Regions from separate parts of the Ferdinandcohnia sp. GQ5 genome, predicted to be linked through region 2. Evidence: predicted binding sites of a transcription regulator. Region 2 holds the regulator's gene; each other region holds the start of a gene.

Region 1 (5,809 bases), on a different contig from region 2:
CAGTTGGTGAAATGAGTAAAGTCCTCAATGTAAGAGGGAAGGTCCTTCCGGCGGCAAATAAAAGCGTCATTCTACATGCTGAAATGGAGGATGGTACAGTTGTTTCAGGAGAATCCAAGATTCCATATTCGGGGAAAAAAATAAAGCGTGTATTTTTAACACCTAGTGATGTAGAACCTCTACAAGAATCGATTGAAAAAATACAACAGGCAGATATGATTATCATTGGTCCTGGTAGCCTCTACACCAGTATTTTACCGAATTTACTTGTACCCAAAATCGGTGAAGAGGTTTTAAAATCGAAAGCAAAAAAAGTTTATATATGTAATGTAATGACACAGGCTGGGGAAACGTTGAATTTTACAGCTAGCGACCATGTTCAAGCTTTGTACGATCATATGGGCGTCAATTTCATTGATACTGTTCTTGTCAATAATGGAGAGATTCCTGAGAATATAAAAGAAAAATATGCAAAAGAGCTAGCAAAACCTGTAGTTTACGACACTGAAAGGCTTTCTGCTTTAGGTTTAGCTATCATCCATGATAAAATTATTTCATACGATAATGGAGTTATCAGACACGACACTACAAAAGTAGCAAACCTGTTATACGATTTGCTCATTAAAAATAAAAAGGGTGATTGAGGGTAAATCACCCACTTTTAAAAAAAGGGAGGTGGAACTGTGTCATTTGCATCAGAGACGAAAAAAGAACTTACAAATTTAGACATCAAAGACTGCTGCGCAAAAGCCGAGCTTTCCGCTTTGATCCGAATGAATGGCGCACTTTCCTTCTCTAACCAAAAAATGGTGGTTGACATCCAAACGGAAAACGCCGCGATTGCGAGAAGAATTTATACACTTCTGAAAAAATGCTATAATGTAGGAGTAGAGCTCCTTGTTCGAAAGAAAATGAGACTTAAGAAGAACAATGTATATCTTGTTCGCCTTATTGAGGATGCAAAGGAAATATTAGAAGACTTGAAGATTTTTGAAGGCTTTTCATTAAGGCAGGAAATTTCTTCGGAATTAGTAGCGAAGAAGTGCTGCAAACGCTCCTATTTACGCGGAGCTTTTTTAGCAGGTGGCTCCGTTAATAACCCAGAAACATCCTCGTACCATCTTGAGATTTTTTCATTATATAAAGAACACAATGACTCACTTTGTGAATTGATGAACGTTTTTGATCTCAACGCTAAAACGTTAGAACGAAAAAAAGGTTTTATCACCTACTTAAAAGAAGCAGAAAAAATCACAGAGTTCCTAAATGTCATTGGTGCGCATCAGGCATTGCTTCGTTTCGAGGATGTTCGAATTGTCCGTGACATGAGAAATTCGGTGAACCGCCTCGTCAATTGTGAAACAGCTAACCTTAATAAAACTATTGGGGCATCGATTCGTCAGGTGGAAAACATTCGATACATTGAAGAAACAGTCGGCCTAGGCATTCTACCCGATAAATTAAGAGAAATTGCGGAGCTTCGCGTCGCCTATCAGGATGTCACACTTAAAGAGTTAGGCGAAATGGTAACATCAGGCCAGATTAGTAAGTCGGGCATTAATCACCGACTTCGAAAAATCGATGAAATTGCTGATAAGCTACGAGCGGGCCAATCTATAAAGTGAGCACATTGCTCACTTGGAGAAAAATAAAGCGTTATCATTTTTAAATAAAATATGAAACCTTTAGAGCTCAACCTACGTATTAATAGGAAATACTAAAAAAAAACACAACTTAAGAATGTACAGAAAAATTTGAGGAGGAAGAAACGAATGGTGGAAAGACAAGTTGAGGTTGCTTTAAGAACGGGGTTACAAGCACGTCCTGCAGCGATGTTTGTTCAGGAAGCAAATAAATTTTCTGCAGATATCTTTTTAGAGAAAGATGGAAAAAAGGTAAATGCAAAAAGTATCATGGGTCTAATGAGCTTAGCAGTTGGCAGCGGTACAACAGTTACATTAATTGCTGATGGAAATGATGAAGAAGCAGCGGTTGAAGCATTAACTGAATTTGTTCAAAAAGAAGCATAAAAAAATCCTCTCACGATTAGATGTGAGAGGATTTTTATTATTTCTTATTTATTGTCTTGTGGGAACATAACCTTGTCGATTAATCCGTATTCCATTGCTTTTTCAGCAGTCATGAAGTTATCGCGGTCAGTGTCTTTTTCAATAATTTCTAGTGGTTGACCAGTACGCTCAGCTAAAATTTTGTTTAGCTTATCGCGTAGGAATAAGATACGCTTAGCCGCAATTTCGATTTCAGTTGCTTGCCCTTGTGCTCCACCAAGTGGTTGGTGAATCATAACTTCACTGTTAGGAAGCGCAAAACGCTTGCCTTTTTCACCAGCAGCAAGTAAGAAAGCACCCATAGAAGCAGCCATACCAATACAGATTGTAGAAACCTTTGGCTTAATGAACTGCATTGTGTCATAAATAGCCATACCAGCTGTAATCGAACCACCAGGGCTGTTAATGTATAAAGAAATATCTTTTTCAGGATCCTCAGCTGCTAAGAACAATAACTGAGACACAATTGAGTTAGCCACATTATCATCAATGGCACTTCCAAGCATGATAATACGGTCTTTTAATAAACGCGAGTAAATATCATAGGCGCGTTCTCCACGGTTTGTTTGCTCAATAACTGTAGGGATTAAATTCATTTAACTTCCTCCTTCAAAACAAATTAAAAACTTTACTACTATGTATTTCCATCATACAATTAAGGTCAGTAAAGGTCAAACAATTCGCTTTACTAACTTATCTTATTCTACAAACATTTATGACATACCTTTATCGATGTGAAAAAAACTAAATTTCATACGTATACCATCATAACCGAATTGGAGTGTTTTAAAACATTCATCTTGCAATCAAATGCGTTCTAGCCTATAATGATGAGTGCAGTTTCTATTTAGACATGCCCTCGTAGTGTAGTGGATAGCACAAGAGATTCCGGTTCTCTTATCGTGGGTTCGAATCCTGCCGAGGGCGCTAATGAAGAAAGGACCAGAGTAAAATCTGGTCCTTTTTGCGTATTATGGTATTGGTACCTTTTTTCGTAAAATAGTTGAGGGGGGACACAAACGCATGAATCGTACCCTTACGAGCCGGAAATCGAGCCAAAAGGGAACACAAACGTGCTAATCGTACCCTTACAAGTCAGAAATCAACCTAAAAGGTAATGTAAACGCGAATCAAACCCTCATCAGCAAACAATCAGACTACGTTGGCATAGATATCCCCCGCCCATCACGTCGCCAAAATTCCATCTCCAAATCGCTAATTATCCTTATACCCTAATGTTCCTTCGTACACATCCTCGTCAACTGGGTTCACAGCCCACATTGTTTGAATGGGATCAAATTCAGTTGCGAACTCTTCGTTGTTTTTCGCTTTTTTTGCTTCATACAAAGTCCCCGTCACCGGGCCGGTATACATAATCTCATTTTTTTTCAATTCAAATCACCTCTTTAAAGTAGATTCTTTCAAAAAATGAATAAAAATGCGTGCTAAAATTTAACTTTTTCGATACCATAGAAGTAAGCTAAAATTAGCGATAGAACCTCTTCGATAAAATGAGGTTGTTCATTACAATAAGAAAAGTAAACGCTTCCATTTAATACAACTCAGGGGAAGGGGGAAAACGAGAGTGAATATGCAAACTGGACTTTTTCAACAGCAATCATTAAAGCTAGTCATGACAAAGGAGCTAACTCAAGCTATAACTCTTTTACAATACTCTTCTTTGGATCTGACTAAATTTCTAGAAGAGCAAACATTAGAAAATCCCCTAATAGAAGTAAAACAAACGGATTTTAATAGAGTAATGAAATCAAAGGTCAAAAATGAATCCTACACAAATCCGATTGACTATATTGGAAAAAAAGAAACAACCCTTTATGAACATTTGCTTACACAACTTTCATATATGAAAGTGAACACCGTAAAAAAGCGAACGATGGAGTATATAATTCAACTTTTGGATAGCAACGGTTATCTGTATTTTCCGGAGGAGGAGATTGCAAAGGACCTTAATACGGATACAGAAACCATCGAAAGTGCAATTCACTATATTCAAAGTCTAGAGCCGATTGGGGTAGGGGCAAGGTCCTTACAGGAATGCCTACTTCTACAACTCAGGAAATTGCCAAAGCGGAATAGTCTTGCTGAAACAATTATTCAGGACTATTTTGAAGAATTCGCAGAAAAGTCCTGGAAGGAAATCGCAAAGCAACTTGATGTAAAGCTCTTTGACATTCAACAGATTTTTGACTTTATCCAAACTCTTCAGCCGAGACCAGGTGCAGCTTTTCATGGAGGAGAAGCACAATATATTGTTCCTGACTTTGATATTCAAGTTGAAAATGGTGTTGTCATCATGAACATGCACGATTCTTATTTACCAAAGGTTTCGTTGAATCTTCAGTATTACCAACATTTCATACAAGAAAAAGATTCAAAAACTAAATCCTATCTTCAAGAAAAAGTGGACCAGTGCCAATGGATTATGAGAAGTTTGGAGCAGAGAAAACTCACCTTACAAAATGTCATGAACGAAATCATCAATCACCAACTGGATTTTTTTCTAAAAGGACCAGCTCATCTAAAGCCGCTTATAATGAGTGATGTTGCACAAAGTTTAGACATTCATGAATCAACTGTAAGCCGTGCAGTAAAAGATAAATTTGTGCAAACTCCATTTGGTATCTTCGAAATGAAATATTTCTTTAGTCGCAACATCCAGACAACGGGTTCAACCGACACGTCATCAACTCAGGTTAAGAACGTTTTAAAAGAGTTGATTGATGAGGAAAATAAACAAAAGCCTTTGTCAGACCAGGATATTGTCAGTATACTTAAGGAGGAGCATGGTATTCTTGTGTCCAGAAGAACAATTGCAAAATACCGTGATCAATTAAATATACCATCTTCATCGAAGCGAAAAAGATACAGCAAGTAGATTGGAAGTGTAACAGTTGAGACGCATTCAAGTCACCATGTATTCAAAAGATAATTGCTCCCTTTGTACAAAAGCGAGGCGGGTTATCGAGGAATTAAGTGAGGAATTTCCATTAGAACTCAATGAGGTTGATATTTATAAAGATGATGAACTTCTTGAAAAATATCAAATCATGATTCCGGTTATCGAAATTGACGGAAACGAAGTGGAGTATGGGATTATCCATAAAGAAGTCATTCAAGAGTATCTAAGTAAATATTTAAAATAATCTGACTGCCTAAAAAATAGGCAGTTTATTTATTGCATTCTTTTAAAAGTACTGGTACTATAGAAAATGTAACACGGCGATATACAATTTTTATTGGAGTTGTTTTTTTTTACTGTAAGCGGGACATAATATGTCACAGCGGGACAAAAACAGTCCCTTATAGTAAAAAGGGGAAATGAATAAATGAGTTCGATTATTGAGGTACAACAAAAATTATTACCTGATTTACTAGAGGTTATGCAGAAACGCCATGAGATCCTCAAATACATACGACTTATGCAGCCGATTGGAAGAAGGAATCTTTCTACGAGTCTTGGTCATAGCGAACGTGTCCTCCGTGGTGAAGTTCAATTTTTAAAAGAACAAAACCTTGTTGACTTTAGTACGGCTGGAATGAGCTTAACAAGTGAGGGTGCTGAACTATTAAAGGACCTTGAGGATGTCATGAAGGAAGTTTTAGGTTTACGGGTTTTAGAATCACAGCTTAAGGAAAAGTTAAAGATAAAAGGTGTAATTGTCGTTTCTGGCGATAGTGACACAACTCCTTGGGTGAAAAAAGAAATGGGGAGAGCTTGC
Region 2 (5,809 bases):
GGTGAACCCACTAGTCTAGATGTGGAATGCTTCTCCATGTACTCAGACATATCTACACGAATCATCGCATCTTCATCACCGAAAATAGATTCAGCTAGAGCACGAGCCAGTTCTGTCTTACCTACACCCGTTGGACCAAGGAAAATAAATGAACCCGTTGGGCGCTTCGGATCTTTTAATCCTGCACGTGAACGTCTAACTGCCTTGGAAACAGCTTTAACCGCCTCTTCCTGACCGATTACTCGTGAGTGAAGGATTTCTTCCATATTTAATAATTTATCCGCTTCAGTTTGTGCTAGTCTAGATACAGGGACACCGGTCCAGCTTGATACGACCATTGCGATATCATCTACAGTAACCTCAGAGTTCTCTTGCCCCTGCTTTTCCTTCCAGTTTTTCTTCGTTTCTTCTAACTGTTCACGTAGACGTTGCTCGGAATCACGTAATGATGCAGCTTTTTCAAACTCTTGACTTTGAACCGCCGCATCCTTTTCCTTGCGAACCTCTTCAAGCTTTTGTTCAAGCTCCTTTAAATTTGGTGGTGCAGTATAGGAACGAAGACGAACTTTTGAACCAGCCTCATCAATCAAATCAATTGCTTTATCTGGTAGAAAACGGTCTGAAATATAGCGATCTGACAGTTTAACAGCCTGAATGATAGACTCATCTGAGATTGATACTCTATGATGCGCTTCATAACGGTCGCGTAATCCTTTTAAAATTAAAATAGATTCTTCGACAGTTGGTTCATCCACTTGAATTGGTTGGAAGCGTCGCTCTAGCGCGGCATCCTTTTCGATATACTTTCGGTATTCGTCTAATGTGGTAGCACCAATACATTGAAGTTCACCGCGAGCAAGTGATGGTTTTAGGATATTTGACGCGTCAATTGCTCCTTCTGCTCCACCTGCTCCGATTAGGGTATGAAGTTCATCTATAAATAAAATGATATTACCAGCTTGGCGTATTTCATCCATTACCTTTTTTAAGCGGTCTTCAAATTCCCCACGGTATTTTGTACCCGCAACCACGGTACCCATATCAAGGGTCATTACTCGCTTATCACGAAGCGTTTCTGGTACCTCATTATTGATAATTTGCTGGGCTAAACCTTCTGCAATTGCCGTTTTACCAACACCAGGCTCCCCGATTAGAACTGGGTTGTTTTTCGTACGACGGCTTAGTACCTCAATCACACGTTGAATTTCTTTACTACGGCCAATAACTGGATCTAGGCTGCCTTCTCTTGCAATCGCAGTTAAATCACGGGCTAAACTATCTAGGGTAGGTGTATTGGCATTTGTAGAACCTCCACCATGATGCCCCGATGATGACTCATTGCTTCCCAATAACTGTAGAACCTGCTGACGAGCTTTATTTAAGCTCACACCTAAATTGTTTAATACCCGTGCAGCGACGCCTTCCCCTTCACGAATTAATCCCAGTAGAATATGCTCTGTACCTACATAAGAGTGACCAAGCTTCCGAGCCTCATCCATTGATAACTCGATTACCTTTTTCGCACGCGGAGTATAATGAATTGTCTGTGATCCCTCTTGACCACGGCCAATTAAAGCCTCGACCTCTTTTTGAATTTTTTCGGGACCTAATCCTAGTGCAAGTAAGGCCTTAGCAGCGATTCCTTCGCCTTCTCGAATAAGACCTAATAATACATGTTCAGTTCCAATATTGTTATGCCCTAATCGCACAGCTTCCTCTTGAGCTAAAGCCAATACCTTCTGTGCACGCTCAGTAAATCTGCCAAACATCATAACCCATCACCCTCCATGTCGGTAGTCTTATTATTTTCTAGCTTCAATCTTTCTCGAATGATAGACGCTCTTTTAACGTCTCTTTCATTTGGCCTTAATGCCCCACCAGCATATGATTGTAGGAATCCAGGTTGTGTTAAAACCATGAGTTCATTAAGGATACTTCTTGATATATCTTTTATATAGCCAAGATCTATACCTAATCGGACATCTGATAAACATTTAGCTGCTTCCTTCGATTCAATGATCCGACTATTAGCTAAAACCCCATAGGAACGGAATACTCGGTCCTCCAACTGAATATTAGAGGTTTTTACCAAAGCTTCTCGTGCAGAACGTTCTTGCGCAATCAACTGAGCAACAACACTCTCTAAATCTTCAACAATATCTTCTTCCGTCTTTCCAAGCGTAATTTGGTTTGAAATTTGAAAAATATTTCCTAACGCCTCACTGCCTTCACCATATATTCCTCTTACAACAAGGCCAAGTTGATTGATTGCCGGGATAATTCTACTCATTTGATGAGTTAAGATAAGTGCTGGCAGATGCATCATCACAGATGCACGTATCCCAGTCCCTACATTCGTCGGGCAGCTGGTTAAATAACCTCTTGTTTCATCAAACGCGTAATCGACATGCTCTTCAATCCAATCATCCAGGTTGTTTGCAACCCGTAAAGCTTCCGATAATTGTAACCCTGGGAATAAACATTGTATTCGAATATGGTCTTCTTCATTAATCATAATGCTAATTTCTTCATTTTCAGATAAAAGACAAGCTCCATACGTAGAGTCCTCAGCTAAATGTGGACTAATCAAATGTTTTTCAACAAGTACCCTCTTTTCAATTGGTTGGAGCTCCATCATTTTTAATAATTCCATTTCTCCAATTGAAGGAAAACTCTTCCCTGAAAAGCCCTTTTGGAAGACTTCCACAATTTGTTGAGCTTCTTCATTTGAATACACCGTTGAAAAGGGGACATTTTTCAAATTTCGAGCAAGCCTGATCCTTGAACTTAAGACAATATCCGAATCCGGCCCTTCTTGACTCATCCAAGAGCTTAAGGCTTGATTGATAAAATGTTCAAGTGACATTGATTATACATCCCCCTCTTTGTAACCACCTAGCTTTTTCTCTAAAGCCCTTACGTGGTCACGAACTTCTGCAGCCTTTTCAAATTCCTCTAGGGAAATATACTCCTGCATCTTATGCTTTAATTGTTCAATCTCTTTCCGGATATGGAAGGAGCCTCCGATTCGTTTTGGTATTTTCCCTGTATGATGTGTATTACCACTATGCAGACGTTTTAAGATTGGGGTAAGTTGTTTTTCAAAGGTTGGATAGCAATGCGAGCAGCCAAACCGACCTACCTTTGCAAATTGTTGAAAAGTCATTTTACAGTTACTACATTGTAAAATCTCATTTTGTTGAAAAGCATTTTGCTTTGAACCTGCAAGTGGTTCAAATTGTAGAAGTCCTGCTAATAAGTTATCTATTGAAAAGCCAGATGTGCCTGGAAACATAAACATCTCACTTTTTTCTTGAGCACAATGTTCACATATATGAACCTCTGTCTTTTCACCGTTAATAATCTTTGTAAAATGTAATGTGGCAGGACGTTGATTGCATTCTTGGCATATCATGGTAAGCACCTTCCTACTTAATCAAATGCGCCTTGGCGTATTTGTGCCCGATTTTTTTAGGCCCACACGAAGTGGGTCACAAAGACGTTGCCACAGGATGTGGCGTTCTTAGTCTTTAATCCTATGCTCGAAAAATTACCTTTAAGAAATCGTGGCATTCGCCGGTGGCTTTAACTTATTATCTATACATGAGGGATGTTAGCATTGCCTTTAGCATGCGTGCTCTCAACTCATCCCGATGAGGAAGCTCAATAAACAAGACGGAACGATCAATTACACTTAGCATGATCTTCGCCTCTCTTTTCGAGATTACTTCCTCCTCAATTAAACGCAAAATGACATCTTCTGCACTCGTTTGAGAAATCCGTTTGTCTATAAGGCGAACGAGTTGATTAATCAACTGAGAATCATTATTCGTTTTTACCTTCATAATACGAATATAACCCCCACCACCTCGTTTACTTTCAACTAAATAGCCTCTCTCTAAAGTAAATCGTGTATTTATTACATAGTTAATTTGAGATGGGACACATTCAAATTTATCGGCAATCTCACTTCTTTTTATTTCAACAATAGCTCGATCACTTGTATCAAGAACACTTTTAAGATATTGTTCGATGATATCAGATATATTCCTCATTATGACCACACCTCACCTTGACTTTGACTATATTTGACTATAACTATAATATAAAATGACCGCACTAATTTTTCAACTGTTTCGCTTTTCAAATCGAACGTCAAAATTATTTAGGCAATCATTTTCAAGGCATTTACTATCCTATACTTTCCAAATTTAGTACCCCTCTAAACACCAAATCAGAAAATTTTTTGCACCATTTCTTGTTTTGACAATTCTTCATACAATCGCAAACGTTCGTTTTTACTTCCGACCTCAACATCAATCGTGTACTGGCAATTATTATTAATTTTATCCTTCGAGTACTTAATGTTAAAATCCCTTACCCGGTAACCATTATCTTTAAATAGTTGTAAGATTGCAGAAAATGATGAAATATCTTCATTGATAATGATATGAACAACTTTTCTTTTTCTGGATTTAAAGAAGAATTCCTCAAATCGATTAAGGAAAATTAGACTCAGTAAAACAACGATTGTTGTTAATATGGCAGGAGCATACATGCCTAATCCGATAATTAACCCAAGACCGGCAACCACCCAAATGGAGGCAGCAGTTGTTAACCCCCGAACCGTTGCATCCCTTACAAGAATAGTACCGGCACCCAAAAATCCAATACCACTTATCACATAGGAAGGAATCCGGGCTGGATCAAAACGTACGTTTGTACTCATTTCTAAATAAGGCTGGAACCCGTAAATTGACATTAACATCATTAAACAGGAGCCGACTCCAACTAGCAAATGGGTACGAAACCCAGCAGGGTGCTTATGTACCTCTCTTTCCAAGCCGACTAACCCGCATAATAACGCGGCTAAAAAAATCCGTATCGACATCGTTAAAAATTCTTCTGTTTGGAACGATGCAATAAAATCAATCATGTTACATCCTCCCTTTTTATGTATATGCAAAAACCTTTTATAAGGTATAGGTATTCGATAGGCAACCTAAATCCCCTTTTTTAAACAAGAAAAAATTTAGTGTTTTATAATTATACGATTCATCAATTAAATTATGATTTCTTAGGACCCATTTTTTTAGAATAGTAATTAATACTTATAACTATGACATTTTTATCATAAACAAACTGATATAAATTATTGATATTCATTAGTATGTAAAATTTAACATGGTTTATGGGTGGTAAGATTGAAAATGGGCGGGTTATGGGGATTCTGAGATATATTGGTATAGTATGTTTAAAGTAAATCAATAGAGGCTCATCCGTACTGTTGGTGTATCGTTTATATGCTGATTGCGATATACCATTTATCGTTTTGCGACCTGGTGATGTATCGTTTAGGCCGTTTGCGGTATAACAATATCGTTTCTCAATATGGCGATATACCGAATAAGCCATTTGCGGTATAGCACTTATCGTTTTGCGATATGGCAATATACCGATTAAGCCATTTTCGTTATACTATTTGTTGTTTCTCGATATGTTGATATACCGTTTAGGCCGTTTGCGATATACCATTAATGTACCGGTTTCTTTACTATTTTTCTATGCACAAAAAAAGACCAACCATAACGGTTGATCTCTTAATTGCCTAGCGACGTCCCACTCTCACAGGGGCAATGCCCCAACTACCATCGGCGCAAGAGCTTAACTTCCGTGGTTCGGTGGTCGGCTTCTGATGAGCGGCAGATTTCTGCGTCAGCTGCGCTCACTCCAATCCTCATGTACATAGTACATTCCGGTTGTCGCTCCCTTGCTTCCTTGAACTCTTTGCTCCTCGAAACCCGACCTA
Region 3 (5,809 bases), on a different contig from region 2:
AACTGTTACACTTATAAAAAAGGGATTCCAATTGACGCTATGCAAGCGCCGTTTTACAAAGCACTTGTTCCGTGGCAGACGCAGTGGAGCAATGCACGTGATGGAGAATCAATACTAGCCTTAGATGAGAACAAGAATGTCGTTGGTTATGCAATCTTTAAAAGGCTATTTAATGAGGAAGGTACACTTCAATCTATCATTCTATTTCAATGTGAGGCCGAGCCTTCGCATCTATTGAAAGAGGACATTGTTAGAAATCTACTAAGTATGGTTTACAAAACAACTAGTCAACCTGTGGTAAGAACTGCAGCCAATATTTCAATGTTGAATAATATTTTACGGGAATTATTAGAAAAAGAAGGATTTAATGTGAAAGCAGAGCAAGTCTTTATGATAAAATGAATTATTAGAATATTCACATCAATTGAGTGTCAAACCAATTGTAAAGTGGGGGAGGGTAATTGAAAAAAATCATTTTACGTGATGTCACGATGGAAAATTTACTGGATGTCATTCAATTGAAATCTGAGGATAAAGAGTTTGTTTTATTTGAAAAGTGGGTTGCTTCAAATGTATTTTCACTAGCCCAGGCAAAAGTCCAACCAGATTGGGTAACAAAGGCAATTTATGATGGGACACAATTAATTGGATTTACGATGTTCGGACTAGATAATGAACGAAATCGGTTTGAACTATGTAGGATAATGATTGATTATAAATTTCAAGGAAAAGGCTATGGTACAGCGGCAGTAAAGGAAATTATTGCGGAAATGATAAGGACATTACCCTATTGTGATGAGATTTACTTGTCAGTTATTCCAACTAACAAAGCTGCAATCCATGTTTATACAGAAGCAGGATTTACGAAAACAGCTGAAATCATAAAAGGGTTTGTAGACGAAGAAGTTTATTGTTTTAGGGTGTAGGAAGGAGTATATGAATGAAAGCAATACTCATTGGGATTGTTTCATCACTATTTTTTGCAGTTACTTTTATTCTAAATCGATCGATGGAACTTTCAGGTGGTAGTTGGCTTTGGAGTTCATCCTTGCGATATTTTTTTATGGTACCATTTTTAATTGGGATTGTTCTATTTAGAGGGAATATGAAGGAACTACTACATGAGCTAAAAATAAATCCTGTTACATGGATATTATGGAGCACGATTGGGTTTGGCTTGTTTTATGCACCCCTTACATTTGCAGCTACATCAGGCCCAGGTTGGTTGGTTGCGGGAACTTGGCAATTTGTGATTATTGCTGGATTACTAGTTGTGCCGTTTTTCTATAAGACAGTAGAAACAAAGAATGGAATGCAAAGGGTTCGAGAAAAAATCCCTGTTAAAGGTCTTATTTTTTCTAGTCTCATTTTTATTGGGATTATCTTGATCCAACTCCAGGCAGCAAATGAAGGCATTGGAATGGAGATGTTTCTTGTAGGGATCCTTCCAGTTGTGGTGGCAGCCTTTGCGTATCCATTAGGTAACAGGAAAATGATGGAGCATTGTAAAAATAACTTTGATACGTTTCAGCGTGTGCTTGGAATGACACTTGCATCGACTCCATTTTGGCTAATCATTGCTGGAATTGGGGGTGCTACGGTTGGACTTCCGAGTAAGGACCAGGTGTTTCAGTCCTTTATTGTAGGGATTTCCTCTGGGATTATCGCAACCGTACTTTTCTTTTTTGCGACAGAGCTAGTTAAACATGATCAAAGTAAACTTGCTGCTGTAGAAGCAACCCAAGCTACACAGATTATTTTTGTCATATTTGGTGAGGTCCTTTTATTAAGTGCACCAATGCCAACGATGTATTCCTTTGTCGGACTCTTCATGATCGCTGGTGGGATGGTGCTACACAGCCTGTTCTCGAATCGAAAGACTCCGATTAAGGTGACTGACCTGAAGACTAAGTCAATATAAAAAAATGCAGAGCTTTTTGGGCTCTGCATTTTTAGTGGGAAGATTATTTTACTACAATTTTATTTTCTTCAACTGTTACATTCAAGCTTTTTTGATCTTCATTTTCTAGAAGAATATCTGTGATTTGGTCTTCAAGCTGTTCTTGGATGACACGGCGTAGTGGACGTGCACCAAATGCTGGGTGGTAACCAAGCTCAGCTAATTTTTGTTTCGCTTCGTCGTCAACAGACATAGTTACTTCTTGTTCTTTAAGAGTTGCTTCAAGATCATGTAACATTAAGTCGACAATTTTTAGCAGATGCTCTTTTTCAAGCTGTTTGAATTCGATGATTGCATCAAATCTGTTTAAGAACTCAGGCTTGAAGAAGGAACCAAGTGACTCAAGGATAGATGATTCCTTGTAGGCACCTGTTTCAGCCTTTTCAAAGCCGACCGTAATTTTCTTAGGAGCGCCAACTCCGGCATTACTTGTCATGATAATGACTGTCTCTTTGAAACTTACAGTACGGCCTTGGCTATCTGTTAAACGACCATCCTCTAATATTTGTAGGAACATATGTTGAACATCTGGATGTGCCTTTTCAATTTCGTCTAAAAGGATGATGCTATAAGGATTACGACGAACTTTTTCGGTTAGTTGTCCAGCTTCCTCATGGCCGACATATCCAGGAGGTGAACCGATGATTTTAGACACTGAATGTTTCTCCATATACTCACTCATATCGAGTCTAATCATCGCATCCTTTGAGCCGAAGAGCTCCTCAGCAAGTGTCTTTGTTAATTCTGTTTTACCTACACCCGTTGGTCCAACGAAGAGGAAGGAACCAATAGGGCGATTTTTAGCCTTCAAACCAGCACGGCTACGACGAACTGCTTTCGCAACCTTTGTTACTGCTTCATCTTGACCAATTACTTTTTTGGCAAGATTTTCTGCAAGTAGCTTCATTTTTTGTTGTTCATTTTCTTGGAGCTTACCAACAGGAATACCGGTTTTCTTTTCAATAATTTGTTGAATGTTTTCGACATCAATCACATGCTCTACGTTGTTTTCTGGATTATTTAATTGTTTTTCAAGTAGAATTTCTTGATGTCTTAATTTTGCTGCTAATTCATAATTTTCTTCACCAGCAGCTTTTTCTTTTTCTGCTGCAATTTTTGAAAGCTCTCCTTCAATATTCTTTGGATTTGTTCCACCAGATACTAGGTTCATTTTTGACCCAGCTTCATCAAGTAAGTCAATGGCTTTGTCTGGTAAAAAGCGATCCTGAATGTAGCGGTGTGATAATGTGACACATGCACGGATTGCTTCGTTTGAATATTTTACTCCATGAAAGTCTTCGTACTTTCCTTTAATTCCTTCAAGAATCTGAATTGCTTCATCAATCGATGGTTCCTCCACAGTAACAGGTTGGAAACGGCGCTCGAGTGCAGCATCTTTTTCAATTTCTCGATATTCTTTTAGAGTGGTTGCACCGACCACTTGCAGCTCACCACGTGCAAGAGCTGGTTTTAAAATATTTCCTGCATCCATTGATCCTTCTGCAGATCCTGCACCAACTAAAAGGTGAATCTCATCAATAAATAGAATAATATTTTTACGTTTTTGAAGTTCCGCTATTAATTGCTTCATTCGTTCTTCAAATTGACCACGGATTCCCGTGTTGGCAACTAATGAAGCGACATCTAGTAAGTAAACCTGTTTATTTGAAAGCTTGTTAGGTGCCTTTCCTTCAGCGATAAGTAGGGCTAATCCTTCTGCAATAGCAGTTTTACCTACACCCGGTTCCCCAATTAGAACGGGGTTGTTTTTATTACGACGGTTCAGAATTTCAATGACACGTTGGATTTCCTCATCACGGCCAATAACTGGGTCAATTAGTCCAGCTTTCGCCATTTGAGTAAGGTTACGTCCAAATTGATCGAGAAGACCTCCGCCATTTCCACCGTGTTTTGTTTGTGTTTGTTGTTGGTTGATTCCATTTTGTTGACTAAAGGCATTGCCTTTAAATAGGTCATCAAATGTGAAATTAGGGAAACCGTTCAATCCTGAAGGTATTTTCATGTTGTTCTTCTCCTTCGCATAACACTCACTGCAAAGTTGAATTTGTCGCTTTTCTTGGTTAAGTTGTAGATGTAATTGAACAGTAGCTTCATTTTGATTACATGCTTGACAAATCATAAACAAATACCTCCTTGAATTTTTGACTATCTTTGACTAATTAGATAAATGAAATAGGCCATGCATGATGATTCGTAGTGTTTGACCATCTTTGACCTTATGTCTACATTATACTTTGACCATTTTTGACTTTCAAGTGAAAAGGCCTAGCAATTTTTTCCGCTTGTTTCCGAAATAATAGCTCGTCTTATTTATAGAACTTGTACATATATATCAAGTAATATAGATAAAACAATGAGGTGGCTATTTGTGCGAGGGAATTGGGGAGCAGCATTCCAGATTGGTGCTGTATATGTAGGAACAATCGTAGGAGCAGGCTTTGCAACAGGTAGAGAAATTGTCGAATTTTTTACCCAGCACGGTGTATATGGCTTGGTTGGAATCTGCATCAGCGGTTTCCTATTTATATGGTTAGGAACAAGAATTATGATTATTGCAAACCGAATTCAAGCAAATTCATATAAGGAATTTAATGAATACTTATTTGGAAAAAAAATTGGGTTAATGGTGAATGCACTTATGCTTCTTGTCCTAATAGGAGTAACTTCCGTTATGCTTTCTGGTGCAGGAGCGGTTTTTCATGAACAATTGGGAATATCTTATCAGCTTGGAATCCTGTTGACGGGTGGGCTTTCCATCTTTGTTTTGACTTATGGAGTTAAAGGGTTATTTGGTGTGAACATGTTTGTTGTTCCAATTATGATATTCTTTAGTGTTGTTTTAGCAATAGAGGTCATAGCAAATGATGCAACGGGTCTATTAAGTCGGCCAGAAATCGAGTCGCATAGCGCTAAATGGCTGATTTCACCATTTTTATATTCGGCTTTTAATTTGACTATGGCAATGCCGGTATTAGTTCCGCTTGCAAAAGAAATTAACCATGAACATACATTAAGATGGGGCGGTTTTATCGGTGGTGGTGCGTTATGTCTTATTTTATTTACGAGCCATATATCATTATCCGCACTACCAAATGTAGAAGGTTTTGAAATCCCGATGGCTGAAGTAATGAAAAACTTCATGGCTGTGTTTTATTGGTTGTACATCCTTGTGATTTATGGAGAAATCTTTACGTCTGTGATCGGAAACCTATTTGGTCTTGAGCGCCAATTGAAAAATGTCTTGAAGCTTTCATCGATTTCAATTGTGTTTGGGATTCTATCAATAGCCTATTTGATAAGTCAATTAGGTTATGGCTCCTTGATTTCTTTCTTATATCCATTGTTTGGGTACATGAGTTTGATTTTATTAGTACTGTTGGCAAGACCGATGAAGCGCTAACCGAGGGAATAATCAAAACCTGGATAAATGAAACTATATAAGAGGAAAAATAAAGAGGTATAATCAACCTCTTTATTTACTTTTTTAGAGTGATTAACGGTAACTACTTAAATAACTAATGTACATCCTTAGAATAAGCGAATGTTTCTTTAAGGTGACAGGCCAGCTGTATTTCAAGAAATTCTTTAGGGTCATTAAAACTCAAATTCAGCATGTCTTCAATTTTTTTAAGACGCTGGTATAGTGTATTAATATGAACGTGAAGTTTTTTCGAAGTTTCATTCATAGACTTATTTAACTTTACATATGTTAACAATGTTTGTTCTAAATCATTTTTCTTTGATTTTGCTGTATTTAAAGGCTGGAAAAAGGTATTTATGAATTCCTGAATCTCATTGGTATCCTGATTAATAAACAAGCGATTAACC

Evidence for each region. Region 2 encodes CtsR, which represses protease genes until heat stress. Its sites were predicted from a motif close to ATGGTCAATAAAGGTCAAACA; they were not measured.
Region 1: clpP (ATP-dependent Clp endopeptidase proteolytic subunit ClpP) is a predicted target of CtsR. The motif match lies at 2,727-2,747, and genes of this name have one in related genera.
Region 3: AC6CHV_RS14510 (ATP-dependent Clp protease ATP-binding subunit) is a predicted target of CtsR. The motif match lies at 4,179-4,199, and genes of this name have one in related genera.

Annotation. Positions count from the first base shown of each region.
Region 1 is NZ_JCAXEW010000003.1:112,686-118,494, forward strand. Features, by position in the region: gene mgfK (gluconeogenesis morphogenetic factor MgfK) at 1-644, shown strand, start outside; gene whiA (DNA-binding protein WhiA) at 684-1,625, shown strand; gene AC6CHV_RS04830 (HPr family phosphocarrier protein) at 1,773-2,030, shown strand; gene clpP (ATP-dependent Clp endopeptidase proteolytic subunit ClpP) at 2,075-2,665, opposite strand; tRNA gene AC6CHV_RS04840 (tRNA-Arg) at 2,925-2,996, shown strand; gene AC6CHV_RS04845 (hypothetical protein) at 3,285-3,461, opposite strand; gene rpoN (RNA polymerase factor sigma-54) at 3,661-4,965, shown strand; gene AC6CHV_RS04855 (glutaredoxin family protein) at 4,991-5,233, shown strand; gene AC6CHV_RS04860 (sugar-binding transcriptional regulator) at 5,417-5,809, shown strand, end outside.
Region 2 is NZ_JCAXEW010000027.1:61,848-67,656, forward strand. Features, by position in the region: gene clpC (ATP-dependent protease ATP-binding subunit ClpC) at 1-1,772, opposite strand, end outside; gene mcsB (protein-arginine kinase McsB) at 1,769-2,866, opposite strand; gene mcsA (protein-arginine kinase activator protein McsA) at 2,870-3,415, opposite strand; gene AC6CHV_RS24210 (CtsR family transcriptional regulator) at 3,594-4,055, opposite strand; gene AC6CHV_RS24215 (MgtC/SapB family protein) at 4,235-4,936, opposite strand.
Region 3 is NZ_JCAXEW010000011.1:44,602-50,410, forward strand. Features, by position in the region: gene AC6CHV_RS14495 (GNAT family N-acetyltransferase) at 1-402, shown strand, start outside; gene AC6CHV_RS14500 (GNAT family N-acetyltransferase) at 462-926, shown strand; gene AC6CHV_RS14505 (DMT family transporter) at 941-1,921, shown strand; gene AC6CHV_RS14510 (ATP-dependent Clp protease ATP-binding subunit) at 1,965-4,100, opposite strand; gene AC6CHV_RS14515 (YkvI family membrane protein) at 4,350-5,381, shown strand; gene AC6CHV_RS14520 (helix-turn-helix domain-containing protein) at 5,497-5,809, opposite strand, start outside.